One region of the Streptomyces bikiniensis genome, then DNA from elsewhere that is predicted to be linked to it. Evidence: riboswitches for the same ligand, from Rfam matches in the RefSeq annotation. Region 1 holds a riboswitch; each other region holds the start of a gene.
The links. Region 1 has a riboswitch for cyclic di-AMP ahead of OO47_RS04230 (LysM peptidoglycan-binding domain-containing protein). Riboswitches for the same ligand answer to the same signal wherever they lie in the genome.
Positions count from the first base shown of each region.

Region 2: linked by a shared signal. The riboswitch ahead of OO47_RS09435 (M23 family metallopeptidase) and the one ahead of OO47_RS04230 (LysM peptidoglycan-binding domain-containing protein) in region 1 are both predicted to bind cyclic di-AMP.
Region 3: linked by a shared signal. The riboswitch ahead of OO47_RS03250 (M23 family metallopeptidase) and the one ahead of OO47_RS04230 (LysM peptidoglycan-binding domain-containing protein) in region 1 are both predicted to bind cyclic di-AMP.
Region 4: linked by a shared signal. The riboswitch ahead of OO47_RS29235 (LysM peptidoglycan-binding domain-containing protein) and the one ahead of OO47_RS04230 (LysM peptidoglycan-binding domain-containing protein) in region 1 are both predicted to bind cyclic di-AMP.

Region 1 covers NZ_JNXJ01000004.1:188,032-192,453, reverse strand. Annotated here, with positions in the region: gene OO47_RS04235 (DUF6197 family protein) at 1-575, opposite strand, end outside; cyclic di-AMP (ydaO/yuaA leader) riboswitch at 957-1,130, shown strand; gene OO47_RS04230 (LysM peptidoglycan-binding domain-containing protein) at 1,137-2,033, shown strand; gene OO47_RS04225 (hypothetical protein) at 2,187-2,768, opposite strand; gene OO47_RS04220 (hypothetical protein) at 2,765-4,237, opposite strand.
Region 2 covers NZ_JNXJ01000009.1:109,905-114,326, reverse strand. Annotated here, with positions in the region: gene OO47_RS09445 (helix-turn-helix domain-containing protein) at 54-683, shown strand; gene OO47_RS36810 (DUF6126 family protein) at 703-879, shown strand; gene OO47_RS09440 (tyrosine-protein phosphatase) at 898-1,713, opposite strand; cyclic di-AMP (ydaO/yuaA leader) riboswitch at 2,103-2,263, shown strand; gene OO47_RS09435 (M23 family metallopeptidase) at 2,267-3,241, shown strand; gene OO47_RS09430 (SGNH/GDSL hydrolase family protein) at 3,399-4,211, shown strand; gene OO47_RS09425 (STM4011 family radical SAM protein) at 4,198-4,422, opposite strand, start outside.
Region 3 covers NZ_JNXJ01000003.1:204,153-208,574, reverse strand. Annotated here, with positions in the region: gene OO47_RS03260 (PrsW family intramembrane metalloprotease) at 1-478, shown strand, start outside; gene OO47_RS03255 (aldo/keto reductase) at 475-1,455, opposite strand; gene OO47_RS03250 (M23 family metallopeptidase) at 1,542-2,672, opposite strand; cyclic di-AMP (ydaO/yuaA leader) riboswitch at 2,684-2,830, opposite strand; gene OO47_RS03245 (PP2C family protein-serine/threonine phosphatase) at 3,095-4,306, opposite strand.
Region 4 covers NZ_JNXJ01000052.1:20,210-24,631, reverse strand. Annotated here, with positions in the region: gene OO47_RS29250 (DUF501 domain-containing protein) at 1-580, opposite strand, end outside; gene OO47_RS29245 (FtsB family cell division protein) at 619-1,089, opposite strand; gene eno (phosphopyruvate hydratase) at 1,190-2,476, opposite strand; gene OO47_RS29235 (LysM peptidoglycan-binding domain-containing protein) at 2,801-3,526, opposite strand; cyclic di-AMP (ydaO/yuaA leader) riboswitch at 3,530-3,703, opposite strand; gene OO47_RS35640 (transglycosylase family protein) at 3,962-4,422, opposite strand, start outside.

The sequences.
Region 1 (4,422 bases):
GTCATGATCCAGGCGGCCGCCTCGTTCATGGTGTCCGCGCCGCCGTAGCCGAGGCGGTGGGCGGCGAGGAGCGCCCCGCAGACGCAGCGGGCCCCGCGTCTGTCACGGAGTCTGTACGGGGCGTTCTGCCAGCCCCACTCGGTCAGGACGAGGCGCGCGTACCCGAGGTGGACCGAGGGGCGCAGCTCGGCCTGTCCGATGCGGCGCCAGGCGTGGAGGCGGTCCGGCAGTACGGCTCCGATCCGGCCGGGGAGGCGGCGTTCGGCGGGGCCCGGCGCCGGGAGCGCGTCGAGCGCCTCGGCCACGAGCCGGTCCACGGGCACGCTGAGCAGGTCCCGCCAGCTCCGCTCCTCCCCCGGCGACGGGGGTGCGGGGGCGGGCGCGGACGGCTCGGGCGCGGACGGTGCCGGTGCGGACGGTGCCGGTGCGGTCCAGTCGGTGACGATCCGCTGCCAGACTGCGCTCTCGTAGAGGGCGGCGGCCTCGCGGTCGAGGGCGTCGGGGGCGTCAAGGACGCCGGGAGCATCCAGGACGCCGGGGGCGTCGGGGGTGAGCTGGGGGGCGGTGGGGGGCATCGGGCGGCTCCTGGGTCGGTCGACTCCATCCTTGAGATGAATGTCGGCTTTGCGAGCTTTGCCCTTGAGCGACCACGATGCCACCAAAGGTACCCCATCGCCCTCGAAACCCCCACCACATAGATTTTCGCCCTATTTCCCCATCAATGGAATTACGCCGCATATTCGGACATAACTCACCGGGTGATGCGACTCACTCCGCACGGCCCGCCGCACGGCGCCGGCCTCCCCGCCCCGTACCGCGCAAGGAAGTTCGGCCCCTTTCCGGGCCATCCGATCTTGAATTCTCCGAATTCGGTGATCCTTTTACGGGCGCCGCCGCCCTGATCCTCTTGTTATTCGCCGCATTACTGGCCTACGGTCACCCCCATTCGAGCGGAACGCCTAATCCTGCCACCGCTCGGAAACCTCCCTTTTCACCCGACGGCAGGAGCGGGGGACCCACGAATACGCCGGTCCGGTGATCCGGAACGGCTCGGGGTGCAGCCGCGTGCGCGCGGCCGGACACCTCCCGTCCGAACCCGACAGCTCACCTCGTAGGCGCCGGAGAGGAATCCCGTCATGCCTGCACACGGTAAGCACCGCCGCCCCCGCCGCAACCACGTCTCCCGTGGCCTCGCCCTGGTCGGAACGGGTGGGGCCGTGCTGTCCCTGCCCCTGCTCGCCCCCGCCACGGCCGGCGCCGCGCCCGCCGCCGGGGCCCCGGCGATCGCCGCCGAGGCCTTCACCGCCCCCGTCGCCCCGGCCGCCGCCAAGGCTCCGGCCGCCGCGGAGACCACGCGCACGTACACCGTCGTGAGCGGTGACTCGCTTTCCCTGATCGCCCACAAGAAGGGAATTCAGGGGGGCTGGAAGAGCCTTTACCGCGCCAACCAGAGCGCCGTGGGTGACAACCCGTCACTCATTCACCCCGGTCTGGAACTGACGATTCATCGGGGCGCCGCCGAGGCCGCCCCCGCTCAGGCGAAGACGCAGGAAAGGGCGGAGCGGAAGGCCACCGCGAAGGCGGAGGAGTCCACCTCGGCCGACCGGGCGAGCCGCTCCGAGCGCCGCGCGACCGCCTCGTCCGCCGGCACCGCCACGGGCGCCTCCGCCGCCGCTCCGGCCGCCGCCGCCCCGGCCGCCGTCACCCAGTACGCCGACAACCTCGACGGCTGGATCCGGCAGTCGCTGGACATCATGGCCCAGCACGGCATCCCCGGCTCCTACGAGGGCATCCACCGCAACATCATGCGCGAGTCCTCCGGCAACCCGCTGGCCATCAACAACTGGGACATCAACGCCGTCAACGGCACCCCCTCGAAGGGCCTCCTCCAGGTCATCGAGCCGACGTTCCTCGCCTACCACGTGCCCGGCACGTCGATGGACCTGTACGACCCGGTCGCCAACATCACCGCCGCCTGCAACTACGCGGCCGACCGCTACGGCTCCATCGACAACGTCAACGGGGCCTACTGAGTCCCCGTTCGGTGCGGCCGACCGGCCGGACCGCGGGCCGGTACGGCGCCGGACGCCCGCGCGTCGGCTCCGGTGCACGGGAAGGCCCCGCCGGGTCGGTGGACCGGCGGGGCCTTCCTCCGGGGATTCGCCGTGCGGCGGGCTCCCCGGGCGTCAGAGCGGGCGGGCGGGAGCGAGCAGCGTCAGATCCCCACCGGCCTCCTCGCTCCTCAGCCCGGGCCGCGACCGCAGGAGCGTCCGCGTGAGCGGCTCGCGTGCGAGGACCCGGTCCGGGAAGACCGGCGCCCCGTCTCCGTCGTAGAGCACGGCCGAGTCCCAGTCGGCAGGGTCACTCGCACCCTGCCGGTCGACGATCACGGCGCGGGTCGGGACCGGCAGTGCCGTCGTCGCCGCGATGACGGCCGCCTCGACCGCGTCGGCCTGCTCGGGCGTGAGGCCGTCCAGCCACAAGGTCTGGATCTCGCAGCCGAGCGGTTCGTACAGGAACTCGTCGGTCACGTCGACGTCGGCGGAGAACCACCAGTTCACCGTGAGGGACGCGATGCGCAGGCCCAGCAGGCGGCCCAGCTCCTCCCTGCTCATGGGGACGCCGTCGCCCTCGACGTCGAGCACCACGGCCGCGCCCCGCGCGGGGTGCGCGAGCGCGAGGCCGTGCGCACCGAAGACCTCCGCCTGCTCGGCGAGGACCGGCGTGGCCGCCGACTCCCGGTACCACCGGATGAACCCGTCGGTCATGACTGGCAGCTCGGCAGCGTGAAGATGTGGACGTTCTCGTCTCCGAAGACCTTCTCGGCCTGCTTGATCGCCGACTCCGGCGTGTTGTCGGCCAGGTAGGAGACCGCCTTCACGCCGGCCTCGCCGGCCGCGTACTTGTTGATCTTGAGGGCCTTTCCGAACCTGGACGGGTTGGCGGCCTTGGCGCCGCCGCCGACGTAGATGTACTCACCGTTCGGCCCGATGACGTCGAGACCGCTCGATCCCACGTTGGGCATGACGATCTTGATGTCCTGGCCCTTGTCGTCCTCGGCCACCGTTCCGCCGACCAGCTTAGCGATGTTCTCCTCGCGCTTGAGGCCGATGTTCTCCGCGTCCTTGCCACCGGACATCACCACGAACGAGCCGCGCGCGACACCCGCCGACAGCGCGGAACTCCGCGCCGAACCGTTCTTCTTCTTGCCCGTCACGCACGCCGGAAGCTTCTTCCAGACGTCGTCGAGGATCTCCTCGCCCTTGTCGACGAGCTTCTTCGCCCGGGCCGACTTGTCGAGGAAGTCGTTGATGCCGAGGATGATCTTCCCGAGCTTCGGGAGCTTGCCGACCACCTTGACGGCCTTCGCCCAGGGCAGACTGCCGACGATCGCCCACAGGCAGGTCGGAATGTCGGGATCGTCCCAGCACTCCTTGATGTCCTCGGCGACGAGTTCGACGAGCAGCTCGGCGCCGTTGTCCATCAGGTAGTCGAGCAGGTCCTGCTGCGCGAGGGCCTTGGCCGCCTCGTACTCCGCGACGCTGAGGCCCGCCGCTTCGAGCGCCTTGCGCTCGGCCTCCTCCAGGGAGTAGCCGTCCCCCTTCTCCTTGCTCCCGGCGGCCTCCTCGGCATGGGTGCCGGCGTTCTTGGCAGCGGCCTCGGCCGACGTGGCGTGCTTCTCGGCGGATTCCGCGAGCCCGGCGGCGCCGGCGGCGTCCTTCTCCGCCCGGGTCGCCGCGTCCTGCGCGAGGCCGGCCTCCTTCTCCGCCAGGGCGGCGGCGCCGGCGGCGGCCGCCGCGTGGTTCTCCGCTTCGGCGGCGGCGCCCCGGGCCCGCTGCGCCTCGCCCCCGGCCCGGGTCGCCGCGGTGCGTGCCGCCGCCGCGTCCGCGAAGGCCTCGCCGGCGGCCCGGCGGGCGAGCTTCGCGTCGGCCTGCGCCCGGGCGTCGGCCTCCCGGGCCCGTGCCGAGGCGGCCCGGGCCTCGGCACCGTCCTCGGCGGCCTGGGCGGCGGACTTCATCGCGGCCGCCGAGGAGCGCGCCGCGTCCGCGGAGGAACGGGCCGCTGCCGCCGCCGCCTTGAACGCGGGCGCCACCCGGGCGTTGGCGCGTGCGGCCGCGGCTTCGGCCGCCTCGGCGGCCTTGACCGCCTCCGTCGCCCGTGCCTCGGCCTTGACGGCCTCCTCCCGGCCCACGGCCAGGGACGCCCGGGCCACCTCGGCGGCGAAGTCGGCGTTCACGTCAGCGCCGGTGAACGGCGCGGTGAGGAGGATCGCGGTGTTCGCCGTGCGACGGTTCGGAGATCCACTCCGGCGACGTCTCACGATTCCCCCGGCTGTACTGGTGAAACACCCTGGGGTGCCCGGTCCGGCGAAGCATGGTCGGTGCCTCGTCGATCCCCTCCGGCACGCCGCCCGGTCACGCT
Region 2 (4,422 bases), on a different contig from region 1:
GCCTCTGGGGCAAGAAACTTGCCTCAGAGGCACGATCCTGGCGGAATGGACGCATGGACCACGTCCCCGGGGACACCTCCCCGGACCCCGCCGCCTCCGGCGCCCTGCCCGACGTCGCCCCGCAGCTGCGGGCCCTGCGCCGGCGCCGGGGCCTCACCCTGGAGGCCGCCGCCCGGCGGGCCGGCCTCTCGCCCGCCCACCTCTCGCGCCTGGAGACGGGGAACCGGCAGCCCTCGCTGCCGATGCTGCTCGCCCTGTCCCGCATCTACGGTACGACGGTCTCCGAGCTCCTGGGAGAGGTGCCCCCCGAGCGCGACCCCGTCGTCCGGGCCGGCCGCTCCGAGCCCGTCGAGGCGGACGGCTGGATCTACCGCCAGGCGGGCGGCGCCGGGCGCGCCCTCCAGTGCCTGCGGGTCCACGTGCCGTACGCCACCCGGGCCGACATCGTGCGCGTCCACGCCGGAGAGGAGTGGATCCACGTCCTGGAGGGGCGGGTGCGGCTCGCGCTCGGCGAGGCGGTCCACGTCCTCGACCCCGGGGACAGCGCGCACTTCGACTCGCTCACCCCGCACCGGATCGGCGCCGCCACGCAGGGCGGGGCCGAGCTGCTCTTCGTCCACACCCTGGTGCAGAGCCCCGTCGCCGAGCTGTGCCTCGGCGACGGGACCCCGCACCGGCGCTGACCGCCGTAACGATTCTTCCGTGACGATTCTTCAGGAAAGGGCCGACATGTCCGAGAAGTCCGTACCCGTCACCGGCGAGGAGCGCGGGGAGGGCAAGTTCCCCAAGGGGCTGGTGCTCCGTCTCTTCGCCTACCTGATCGCCGGGCACCTCTTCGCCGGCTTCCTCTACCTGCTCTTCGCGATGGGTGCGAAGTAGGGCCCGGGCGGACAGGCCCTACGCCTCGGTGAGCAGGCGCTCCCGCAGCAGCTCGCGGGTCTCCGGGGACAGCGACAGGCCCGTGGCGAAGTAGGCGTCCACCGAGCCCCAGGTCGTCTCGATGGTCTCGAAGGCGGCCCGCAGGTACTCCGCCCGCGCGTCGAAGAGCGGGCTCAGCAGCTCCATCACCTCGGGCCCCATGGCGTCCGGGGCGGTGGAGCTGCGGCGCACCTTGTAGCGGCGGTGCGGCTCGTTCGACTTCACGTAGTCGGCCTCGATCGCGGTCCGCTCGACCCCGACGGCGAGCAGGGTGATCGCGACGGCGAGCCCGGCCCGGTCCTTGCCCGCCGCGCAGTGCATCAGGGCCGGGACGCTCTCCTCCGCCATGGAGTGCAGGATCCGGCTGTGCTCCGCGGTCCGCTCGACCACCATGCGCCGGTACGAATCGGACATCCGGGCCGCGGCCCTGCCGTCGCCGAGGACCTCCCGCAGCTGGACGGTGTCGCCGTCGCGCACCAGCTTCCAGAACTCCTTGCCGTCGGCCGGGTCGTTGAGGGGTATGTTCACGTTCCGCACGCCGGGCAGCTCGACGTCCGGGCCCTCGATCCGCCGGTCGGCCTCGTTGCGGAAGTCGAAGACCGTGTGCAGCCCGAGACCGGCGAGGAAGGCGGCGTCGTCCTCGGTCGCGTGGGCGAGGTGGCCGCTGCGGAAGAGGCGGCCGGGACGGACCGCGCGCCCGTCCGTCGTCGGCAGACCGCCCACGTCCCGGAAGTTGCGGACCTCCGTCAGCTCGGGCTCGGCGGCGTCGATGGGCGGGACCTGCTGCTGCGTCACGGATGCTCCTGGAGATGTCGTCGTACGGATGCCGAGGTGAAATCGGTTCCGGGGGCAATCATCCGGGCGGGAGCGGCGCGGCGCACCCCCTCGGACAGGAATGGGTGATCTGTCCGAATTAAGCCATTGGGCATAACGCGCCCTGATTGCAGGCGAGATGGGATTCGACGCGTGAGCAGCGTCATAGAAGTGACGGATCGTGGCCGGGGTTCCGGCGCGATTTCCTTACGGGAAAAGGGAGTCGGAGGACCGCCGTCCACGGAGGGTGACCGGAATTCCGGTGGAACGATCTAGGGCGGAATACCGGTGAGGAACAACGGCTTGTTCGCGCCGACCCCGCTCGTCTAGCGTCACGCTCAATCCGGACGGACCGCCGAATCCTGCCACCGTCCGGAATTCCACCCATCCCATGCGTGGCAGGAGCGGGGGACCCAAGGAAGTACGCCGGTCCCGCGACGCAGGACGGCTAGGGGTGAAGTCGCGCGAGAGCGCGGCCGGACATCTCCAGTCCGAACCCGACAGCTCACCTCGCAGGCGCCGGAGAGGATTCGCCATGCCCGCGAAGGGTAAGCACCGCCGTCCCAAGAACAACCCCCTCACCCGCGGATTCGCCGCCGCCGGTACGGGAGGCGCCGTCGTCGCCCTTCCGCTCCTCGGCGCCACCGGGGCCCACGCCGCCGAGCAGGCCGCCCCGGCCGCCGCCTCCGTCCAGTCCGTCGTCACCGCGCAGCCCGTCGCGGCGAAGGCCGCCGCCCCCGCGAAGGCCGCCCCTTCGAAGGCCGCCGCGGAGAGCGGCCCCCGGACGTACTCCGTCGTCCCCGGCGACTACCTGTCGAAGATCGCCGCCGACCACCACCTCGCGGGCGGCTGGCAGCGGATCTACGAGGACAACCGCCGGACCATCGGCGCCGACCCCTCCCTCATCATGCCCGGCATGAAGCTCACCATCGGCGCCAAGGGCTCCGTCCCCACCGGCCCGAAGAGCACCACCGGCGCCCGGAGCGCCGGGAAGAACGGCGACGACGCCCCCCGCGCCTCCCGCGAGAGCCGCCGCGCCGCCGCCCCGGCCACCACCGCCCCGAAGGCCGCGGAGAAGAGCTCCACCGGCTCCACCGCCTCCTCCTCCGGCTGGGTCGCCCCCGTCACCGGCGGCTTCTCCACCCCGTACCGCGCCTCCGGCTCCATGTGGTCCTCCGGCTACCACACCGGCGTCGACTTCATCGCCTCCTCCGGCACCACCGTCCGCGCCGTCGGCGCCGGCACGGTCGTCTCCGCCGGCTGGAGCGGCTCGTACGGCAACGAGGTCGTCATCCAGCACGCGGACGGCAACTACTCGCAGTACGCCCACCTCTCCTCCCTCTCGGTCTCGGCCGGGCAGAGCGTCAGCGGCGGGCAGCAGATCGGCCTCTCCGGTTCCACCGGCAACTCCACCGGCCCGCACCTGCACTTCGAGATCCGCACCACGCCGAACTACGGCTCGGACATCGACCCGCTGGCCTACCTGCGCCAGCACGGCGTCTCCGTCTGACCCCCCGGCGCATTCCTTTCCGGCGGCCCGGCACGTACGTGCCGGGCCGCCGGCCTGTTCCGACTTGGGCGAATCTTTATCGGTGGCATATATCACCCGTCGTCAACCCCTCCTTACGGTCGCGTAGGTCACATGCGAAAGGGAAGGATGTGCCCCCGTGGCAGACGATTCGAGATCAAGAGACAAGAACGCATTCGGGTCGTACGCGGCGATCGGTGACAGCTTCACCGAGGGCGTCGGAGACCCCGGCCCCGACGGGACGTACGTCGGCTGGGCGGACCGCTTCGCGGTCCTGCTCGCCGACCAGCTGCCGGAGCACGACGCCTTCCGCTACGCCAACCTGGCCGTACGCGGGCGCCTCCTCGACCAGATCGTGGCGGAACAGGTCCCCCGGGCGAAGGAACTCGCCCCCGACCTGGTGACCTTCTGCGCGGGCGGCAACGACATCATCCGCCCCGGCACCGACCCGGACGACGTGGCCGAGCGCTTCGAGCGCGCCGTCGCCGACCTGACCTCCGCCGTCGGCACGGTCATGGTCACCACCGGCTTCGACACCCGCGACGTCCCCGTGCTCCGGCACCTGCGCGGCAAGATCGCCACCTACACCGCGCACGTCCGGGCCATCGCGGACCGCCACGGCTGCCCGGTCCTCGACCTGTGGTCGCTGAGGTCCGTGCAGGACCGGCGCGCCTGGGACGACGACCGGCTGCACCTCTCGCCCGAGGGACACACCCGGGTCGCCCTGCGCGCCGCCCAGGTCCTCGGCCTGCCGGTGCCCGCCGACCCCGACCAGGCGTGGCCGCCGGTCCCGCCGCGCGGCTCCCTCGAAGTGCGCCGCGACAACATCCAGTGGGCGCGGGAGTACCTCGTGCCCTGGATCGGGCGCCGGCTGCGCGGCGAGAGCTCAGGGGACCACGTCGAGGCCAAGCGCCCCCACCTGATGCCCCTCGGGGACCTCATGCCCCTGTAGTCCGGGGCGGGACGGGCGGGGGGACGGCGGCGGGGATCCGCTCCAGGACCCCGCCCGCGAACACGTCGTACAGCGGCAGCGTCTCCAGGTGCACGTAGCCGATGTGGCAGTCGCAGACGGCGAGGGGGCAGGCGCGGGGACGCAGGGCGGCGCGGTACGAACCGTCGTACAGGTTCCCCAGCTCGGCCTTGACGAAGTGGCAGCGCCGCAC
Region 3 (4,422 bases), on a different contig from region 1:
CTTCGGCGGCCCCTGGATCTTCTACGCGGTGTACGGGGCGCTCATGATGCCGGCCTTCGGCCTGCTGACCTGGCTCGCGGTGTGGAGCCGGCAGCGGGAGCTGCGCACGGTCTCCGGGGAGCTCCCGGCGTACGCGGCGGCCGGCTGGCTCTCCCCCGCCGAGCCGCTCGCGCTCTCCTCGATGCGGGCCCGGCAGCTCGCCCGCTCCTACGCCGCCCGGACGTACGGCAAGGAGGGGGCGCGGGCCGTCGCCGAGTACGAGTCCTTCGCGACGACCCTCGCGTTCCTGCGGGACCGGGCCCGGCGCGGCACCGCCGGGCCCGACTTCGCGGCCCGCGAGCAGGAACTCCTCCACCACCTGTGGCAGCGCCGGGCGGTCGCCTCGCCCGCGCTCACGTACGCGGCGCGGGCGACGGGCCGGGCGTGGGCGCCGCCGCAGTACCTGGACTACGGCGGCTACAACCCGTACCGCAGTTAGCCCCGGTCCCCGGAGGCCCCGGCCGCTTCGGGCACCTCGGACGCCTCGGTCAGGAGGGTCAGTTCCTCCTCGGTGAGCTCCAGGCCGGCGGAGGCGACCAGGGCCGGGAGCTGTTCGACCGTACGGGCCGAGGCGATCGGCGCGACGACCGTCGGCCGGGAGGCGAGCCAGGCGAGGGCCACGGAGGCGGGCTCGGCGCCGTGCGCCCCGGCGACCGCGTCGAGCGCGGAGAGCACCGCCCGGCCCCGTTCGGTGTCGAGGTGCTTGCCGGCCCCGGCGGCGCGGGCGCTGTCGACGGCGGTGCCGGGGCGGTACTTGCCGGTGAGGAAGCCGGAGGCGAGGCCGTAGTACGGGACGGCGGCGAGGCCCGCCTGCTCGGCGGTCTCCAGGAGCGGGCCCTCGTAGGTCTCGCGGGAGACCAGGTTGTAGTGCGGCTGGAGGGCGACGTAGCGGGCGAGTCCTTCGGCCTCGGCGAAGTCGAGGGAGGCGCGGAGCCGCTCCGGGGAGATGTTGGAGGCGGCGACGGCCCGTACCTTGCCGTCCCGCACCAGCTGGTCGAGGGCGGTGACGATCTCTTCGACGGGGACGGACTCGTCGTCGAAGTGGGTGTAGTACAGGTCGATGCGGTCGGTGCCGAGGCGGCGCAGGGACTCCTCTGCGGCGGCCTTGACGGTGGGGGCGGAGAGCCCCTTGAACCGGGGGTGGGCGCCGGCCTTGGTGGCGACGACGACGTCGTCGCGGTTGCCCCGGGAGGCGAGCCAGCGGCCGATGACGGTCTCGGACTCGCCGCCCTCGTTGCCCTCGGCCCAGGCCGAGTAGACGTCGGCGGAGTCGACGAAGTTGCCGCCGGCGGCGGCGTAGGCGTCGAGGACGGCGAAGGACTGCGCCTCGTCGGCGGTCCAGCCGAAGACGTTGCCGCCGAGGGCGAGCGGGAAGACGTGCAGGTCGGACGTGCCCAGCATACGGAGAGAGGTCATGGGGTGGTCAACGGTCCCCGTCGCCGGGCCTATTCCGCGTGCTTCCGGGAATCCGGGAAGGGGGTTCCCGGGAGTCCGGGGAGGGGTCAGACCGTCAGGCCCTTGGAGCGCAGCCAGGCCGCCGGGTCGACGCCGTCGCCGCCGCCGGGGTGGACCTCCAGGTGGAGGTGGGCGCCGGAGACGTTGCCGGTGGCGCCGACGCGGCCGATCGTCTCGCCGGTGCCCACGGTCTGGCCGGCGGAGACCGTCATGGAGGAGAGGTGGCAGTACCAGACCTCGGTGCCGTCCTCCAGCTCCAGGACGATCCGGTAGCCGTAGGAGCCGGACCAGCCCGCCGACTTGACCGTCGCGCCGTGGACCGCCTTGAGCGGGGTGCCGGTGGGGGCGGCGAAGTCGAGGCCCGTGTGGTGGCCGGAGGACCACATCGAGCCGGACTGCATGTAGGTGGCGGTGAGGGAGTACGAGGAGAGGGGCATCGAGTAGCTGGCGGCGAGCTTGGCGAGGCGCTCGGCCTCGGCCTTCGCCCTGGCTTCCGCCTCCGCCTTGGCCTTGGCCTCCGCCTCGGCCTTCGCCTTCGCCTCGGCGGCGGCCTTCTCGGCGGCGTCGGCCTTGGCCCGGGCCTCGGCGGCGGCCTTCTCGGCGGCCGCCTTCTCCGCCGCGGCCTTCTCGGCGGCGTCGGCGGAGGCCTGCTGCTGCTCGGCCTGCTGGAGGATGCGGGCGCGCAGGGCCTCGCCCGCGTCGGCGGTGCTCGGGGCGTCCGCCGTCGTCAGGCTCGCCTGCGTGACCTGACCGGTGCGCGCGGCCCGCTCGTCGGCCTCGGTGGTGTACGTGGCGGAGGTCAGCGGGTTCGGGTTGGCGCGGTCCGCGGGGACCGCCTCCGGCTCCTCCTCGGGGAGGAGGGCGCCGACGCCGGGGAGGTCGTGGGCGTCGGGCAGGTTCAGGTCGGGGAGGTCCGGGAGCGATATGGCGACCGGGGGCTTCTCCTGCGCGGTGGCGAGGCCGCCCGCGCCGACGGCGGCGATGACGCCGACGCCGAGGACGGTGGAGGAGCGGGCGAAGTTGGAGCGCTGCTTGACGACCCGGTGCCGGCCGCCGGAGCGGTTCTGGGCGCGGAGGGAATCCTCGGTGGGGTTCCACTCGGTACCCGGGGCGGAGGGGGCCGCACCGCCGCCGAAGGCATCGAAGGGAGCTTCGGGGGCAGGGGTGTTGGACGCCACGGAGGCGCGCTCCTTTCCTTCCTTCTCGCCTACCGGGTTAGCTGACGGGTTCGGAGCAGGAAGGTCTCCTACGGGCCCGGACGCACGAGTGCGAAGGGCTCGATTCACCCCAAATGGTGGTTCCCCGGTTCCCTTTCGGGATTCGGCGCGTGCGCACGGTGCCGTCTCTTGCGACGGCTGGGACGACCGCGCTGCGTTATCGAACGTTAATAGACAGGGGGTCCCGATTCCAAGCCGCTCCTCTTGATCGTTCATTGAATTGAGAGGGAATGGTCAGACTTGACCCCCCTTCAGCAAGGACGGATCCGGAAACGGCGAAACCCCCGATTCCTGACGGTGCATCAATTGTTATCGCAGGGAGACCTCTCGACTACCCCTGGTGACGGGGCCCGCCGGGCGGTCGGGGAGAGGCGAGGGGCCGGTCAGCGCCGGGACCCGGGCCCGCCGGGCGGCACCACCGACATCGTGCGGCGCCGCTCCGGCTGCCCCGCCGTCGGGCGGTTGAGCGCGAGCAGCGCCATGTCGTCCGTCGCCCCGCCGCCCGTGTGGAGCCGTACGTCGTCCACGAGCGCGTCGAGCATCTCCTCGGGCCCGGGGAAGACCCGCCCGGCCAGCCGCTCCGCCGGGTCGTAGAAGACGCCCTGCGCGTTCCGCGCCTCCGAGAGGCCGTCCGTGTAGAAGAGCAGCGTCGTGCCCGGCGGGTACGGCCGGGCCTCGGCCCGGTCCGGCCACGACGCGAGGTCCCCCATGCCGAGGGGCAGCGCGGGCCGGCTCGGGTCGACCGGTTCGACCCGCCCGTCGCCGTACAGCATCAGCGGGGACGGGTGCCCCCGGTTGACGACCCGTACGAACCCGTCGAAGGTGCCGCTGCCGTCGGAGCGCGGGACCTCGGCCAGGACGGCGGTGGTGAACCCCTCGACGGCGTCGAGACTGTCCCGGCGGGTGCCCTCCCGGTCCAGTGCGCGTTCGAGCCGCTGCGCCACGCCCTCCAGGGTCCGCTCCTGCTCGGCCGCCTCCCGGAAGGCCCCGATGACGACGGCGACGGCCTCGACCGCGTCGAGGCCCTTGCCCCGCACGTCCCCGACCACGAGCCGCACCCCGTGCGGGGTGTCCTGCACGGCGAAGAGGTCGCCGCCGATGAACGCGTCCGCCTGCGCCGCCTCGTAGCGGGCCGCGCACCGCAGCCCGCCGATCCGCTCGGCGGGCGTCGGCAGCACCGCCTTCTGTGCGGTCTCCGCGATGACCCGCGCCGAGGCGAGCCGCTCGCCGCTGCGGCGCACCACCCGGTTGATGAGGAGGGCGAGCCCGGAGACGGTGAGCACGGTCAGGATCTCGGCGACGGCCGGAGCACGGGTGCCGTCGTCGCTGAAGAGGGAGAGGCCGACCGAGGCGAGGACGGCGACGATCCCGGTGAGGAGGGTGGTGAGCAGGGAGAAGAAGGGCGCGGCGACCAGCGGGGCGGCGGCGAGCATGGGGGAGGCGGTGTACGGAGCGGGGGTCGACACGTCGAAGAGGACACCGCCGGCGATGATCAGCGGCGGCAGCGCGCGGATGAACCGCCGGGTGCCCCGGTACGCGGGACGGCCCCCACCGCCCCGCCGCCCGCCGCCCGCCGCTCCTAGGGGGTGCCCCACCGTTCTCTCCTGCCCGGTCCGCCCGGCCGCGGCCCCGTACCGCGCCCTTTCCAGGGTGGCCGCCGCCCCGGCGGACGGCGACTCCGCACGGCCGACCGGCGTACGGGACGGTCCGG
Region 4 (4,422 bases), on a different contig from region 1:
GCTTGAAGGCGAAGTGGCCGTCCCGGTCGCCCTCGACCGTCCAGCCGTCCTCCTCCTCCGGCGCCGCGCACGGGGTGACGCAGGGGCCCTTGGCCCACCACTCCGGCAGCATCGCCAGCGCCTCGTCGCCGAACGGGTTCACGCCCGGGCCCGCGACCAGCGAGTGGCCGACGAGGACGTGCAGGCACTTGACCCGGTCCGGCATGCCGCCGGCGCTCGGGAAGCCCTCCAGGACCTCGATGGCGTCGCGGCGGGCGAGGTAGTCCTCGTGCGCGGCCCGGTAGGCGTCGGCCAGCTCCGGGTCGGTGGCGAGCCGGGCCTGCATCTCCTTCATGACCCCGTTGGCCTCCAGGGTGCCGATGGCCGAGGCCGCCCGGGGGCAGGTCAGGTAGTACGTGGTGGGGAACGGGGTGCCGTCGGGGAGCCGGGGCGCGGTCTCGACGACGTCCGGCTGCCCGCAGGGGCAGCGGTGCGCGATGGCGCGCAGGCCGCGGGGCGGCCGGCCGAGCTGGAGCTCGAAGGCGGCGACGTCCGCCTCGGTGGGCTCGGTGCGTTCGGTCTGCGGAGGGGGCGTTTGCATGTCTGCCTTGGTTGCCTAGGTCGTCGGTCGTACGGGGGTCAGCGGCGGTCGGCGTTGTCCACGCCGTCCCAGAGGTTGTCGTACCAGGGGCGGTCCGCCGCCCCCTGGTCGGCGCGGGGCCGCTGCTCCGCGCCGGGGTCGTTCACGGTGAAGCCGGTCTCGCCGGGGAGCACGTAGTGCAGGTGCTCGCGGGCGAGGCGGCGGACGTAGGCCGGGTCCTGGAGGCGGGCCTTCTCGTCCCTCAGCTCCTGCACCCGCCGGGCGGCCTCGGCGGCCCGGCGCTCCTGCTCGGCGATCTCGCCCTGCTGGGAGACGTAGCTGCGCATGGGGTAGGCGAGGGCCACGACCAGGGAGCAGACGACGAGGGCGAGGAAGGCCGCGCGGCCGGTGAGCCGGGAGCGGCGGGCCTGGCGGCGGGTCTGGGAGCGGTAGACACGGGCGGCGGTCTGCTCGCCGAGCAGCCTGAGCCGGGTCGCGGTCGAGAACCGGTCCCGGTCCTTCACGGCCATGTCGTGTCGCCTCCCCTGTTCACGCGGACGTCCCCGCACACGGTACGGGACCGAGTACGGGGACGTACGGAAGCCGCCCTGCGGAAGGGCGCAGCGGGTGTCAGCCCTTGAACCGCGGGAAGGCGCTGCGGCCGGCGTACACCGCGGCGTCGTCGAGGATCTCCTCGATGCGCAGCAGCTGGTTGTACTTGGCGACGCGCTCGGAGCGGGCCGGGGCGCCGGTCTTGATCTGGCCGCAGTTGGTGGCGACGGCCAGGTCGGCGATGGTGACGTCCTCGGTCTCGCCGGAGCGGTGGGACATCATGCACTTGAAGCCGTTGCGCTGGGCCAGCTCGACGGCGTCGAGGGTCTCGGTCAGCGAGCCGATCTGGTTGACCTTGACGAGCAGGGCGTTCGCGGACTTCTCCTCGATGCCCCGGGCCAGGCGCTCCGGGTTGGTGACGAACAGGTCGTCGCCGACGAGCTGGACCTTGTCGCCGAGCTTCTCGGTGATGACGTTCCAGCCGGCCCAGTCGTCCTCGAACAGCGGGTCCTCGATGGAGACCAGCGGGTACGCGGCGACGAGCTCCTCGTAGTACTCGGTCATCTCGGCGGCCGAGCGGGCCTTGCCCTCGAACTCGTACGTGCCGTCCTTGTAGAACTCGGAGGCGGCGACGTCGAGCGCGAGCGCGATGTCCTTGCCGGGCACGTAGCCGGCCTGCTTGATCGCTTCGAGGATGAGGTCGAGCGCCTCGCGGTTGGAGCCGAGGTTCGGGGCGAAGCCGCCCTCGTCGCCGAGACCGGTGGAGAGGCCCTTGGCCTTCAGGACGGACTTGAGGGTGTGGTAGACCTCGGTGCCCCAGCGGAGGGCCTCGGAGAAGGACTCCGCGCCGATCGGGGCGATCATGAACTCCTGGATGTCCACGTTGGAGTCGGCGTGCGACCCGCCGTTCAGGATGTTCATCATCGGAACGGGCAGCAGGTGCGCGTTCGGGCCGCCCAGGTAGCGGAAGAGCGGGAGGTCGCTGGCCTCGGAGGCGGCGTGCGCGACGGCGAGGGAGACGCCGAGGATGGCGTTGGCGCCGAGCGAGGACTTGTCCGGGGTGGCGTCCAGGTCGAACATGGCCTGGTCGATCAGGCGCTGCTCGGTGGCGTCGTAGCCGACGAGCTCCGGGCCGATCTGCTCGATGACGGCGAGGACGGCCTTCTCGACGCCCTTGCCCTGGTAGCGGTTGGGGTCACCGTCGCGGAGCTCAAGGGCCTCGAACGCACCGGTGGAGGCGCCGGACGGAACGGCAGCACGGCCGGTGCTGCCGTCGTCGAGGCCGACCTCGACCTCGACCGTGGGGTTGCCTCGGGAGTCCAGGATTTCCCGGGCTACGACGACGTCGATGGACGGCACGAGCATCTCCTTCTGGGATGTGACGCGGGATGTGACGCAAGGTCGGTGCAGGGTCGCTTGGCCTTGCGGCAAGAGCCTAACCGCCCCGGAGGCTCCGACCGGCCGGGCGCCCGCCCCCTGGGACGAAAAAGGACCCAAGGGCACGCATAGGGGGGCGAAGGGCCCCGGATCTACTGGACGGTAGTCATCAGGTGGGCCTCGGGAGGCCCCGGTGAAAGGCGGAACCCCGGTCCGGCGCGCACGGGGGACGGGCGCGCCGGGCCGGGGTGGGTCACCGCGGGAGGGTCTTCGGGGGCGCGTGAGCCGCCGGACTCACGCGACCCGCCGGGCTCACTTCAGGTGGAGCTGCTGGCCCGGGTAGATCAGGTCGGCGTTCTCGACGACGTCCTCGTTGAGCTCGAAGAGCTGGGCCCAGCCGCCCTTGACGCCCTGCGCCTGGGCGATCTTGCTGAGGGTGTCGCCGGCCACGACCTCGTACTCGCCGTCACCCTTCTTGACCGTCTTGCCGGTCGGGGTGGTGACGGTCTTCTGGGTGCCCTTCGGAGCGGCCTGGCGCTCCTGCTTCGGGGCCTGGCGCTGCTCGCTGCGGGTGGTCGGCTGCTCGGCCGTGCGCTGCTTCTTCTGCTCCGGCTGCCGCTTCGGCTGCTCCTGCTGCGCGCTCTCGGCGGCGCCGCCGTCGTAGGAGGCGCCGGAGAGGCCCACGCCGCAGCTCGGCCAGGCGCCCTTGCCCTGGCCCGCGAGGACCTTCTCGGCGACGGCGATCTGCTGCGACTTGGAGGCCTGGTCGGCGGTGGAGGCGTAGGCGGTGCCGCCGTACGCGGCCCAGGTGGAGGCCGAGAACTGGAGGCCGCCGTAGTAGCCGTTGCCGGTGTTGATCGACCAGTTGCCGCCGGACTCGCACTGGGCGACGCGGTCCCACTCGGAGGCCGTGGCGGCCGAGGCGGTGCCCGCGGTCATCAGCGGGGCGGCGACGGCGACACCGGTGACGCCGACGAGCGCGGCGAGCTGGGTGGCCCTGGAGGGACGGCGGTGTTTGCCCTTGACGGAAAACAGCATGGGAATTCTCCTCACCGACGCCTGCGAGGTGAGCTGTCGGGTTCGGGCCGAAGAGTTGCCCGGCCGCGTGTCCTAGCACGCGGCTTCACCCCAAGCCGGTCGTCGGCCGTCTGTCTCGACGGCCGGGCCCGGCGCTTACCTTGGGTCCCCCGCTCCTGCCTCCGGCGCTTGCGCGACGACTGTTCCCATCGGCCGACGGCAGGATTCGGCGTTTCGGTCGACGGGGCCCGCGGTGGCGAGCGGTGACGACCGTAGACACAGAACCCTCCGAAGTTCAAAGAGGCTCATATGACGAATTTCGCCTCTTCTTGCCCTTCGGAGGGGACTGTTTGCGCAGGTGAGAGACGACGGAAGCGGAGTTTGCGGGCGCGACACGCCAGTTGGGACAAAGAGACCCATGTCTCACTCGTCCGGAACCGGACATACGCCCACGAACTACCCGGCCGTCGAGACCGAACCCGGCGTCAGATCAAGGTTCTGACCAGGGAGGATGAGGTCCGGATCGATGCCCACGGTCCGTTTGTTGGCGTCGTAGAGGGCGGACCAGCCTCCGGGGAGTTCGTTCGCCTGGGCGATACCCGAAAGGCTGTCACCCGGTCGCACGACGTATTCACCCGAAGAGCCCTGACTGTCCGTTACGTCCGAATCATTCGCTTCGTCGGCGACGGGGGTCGATTCGGTTTCTTCGGGCGACTCACCCTTACCTGAGGCATGTCGGCCGGATTCGGCGGAAGTGTCCGGGTTGCCGGTTTCTTCCGGAGCGGCCTCGCCCCGGTGCTTGCCCGTGCCGGGCGCGACCGACGCTCCCTCACCTCCCGGAATACCGGGCGTAACAGGCGTACCGGGCGTAACGGACTCACTGGGGGTGACGGGGACCGTCGGGTCGGCCGGAAGCG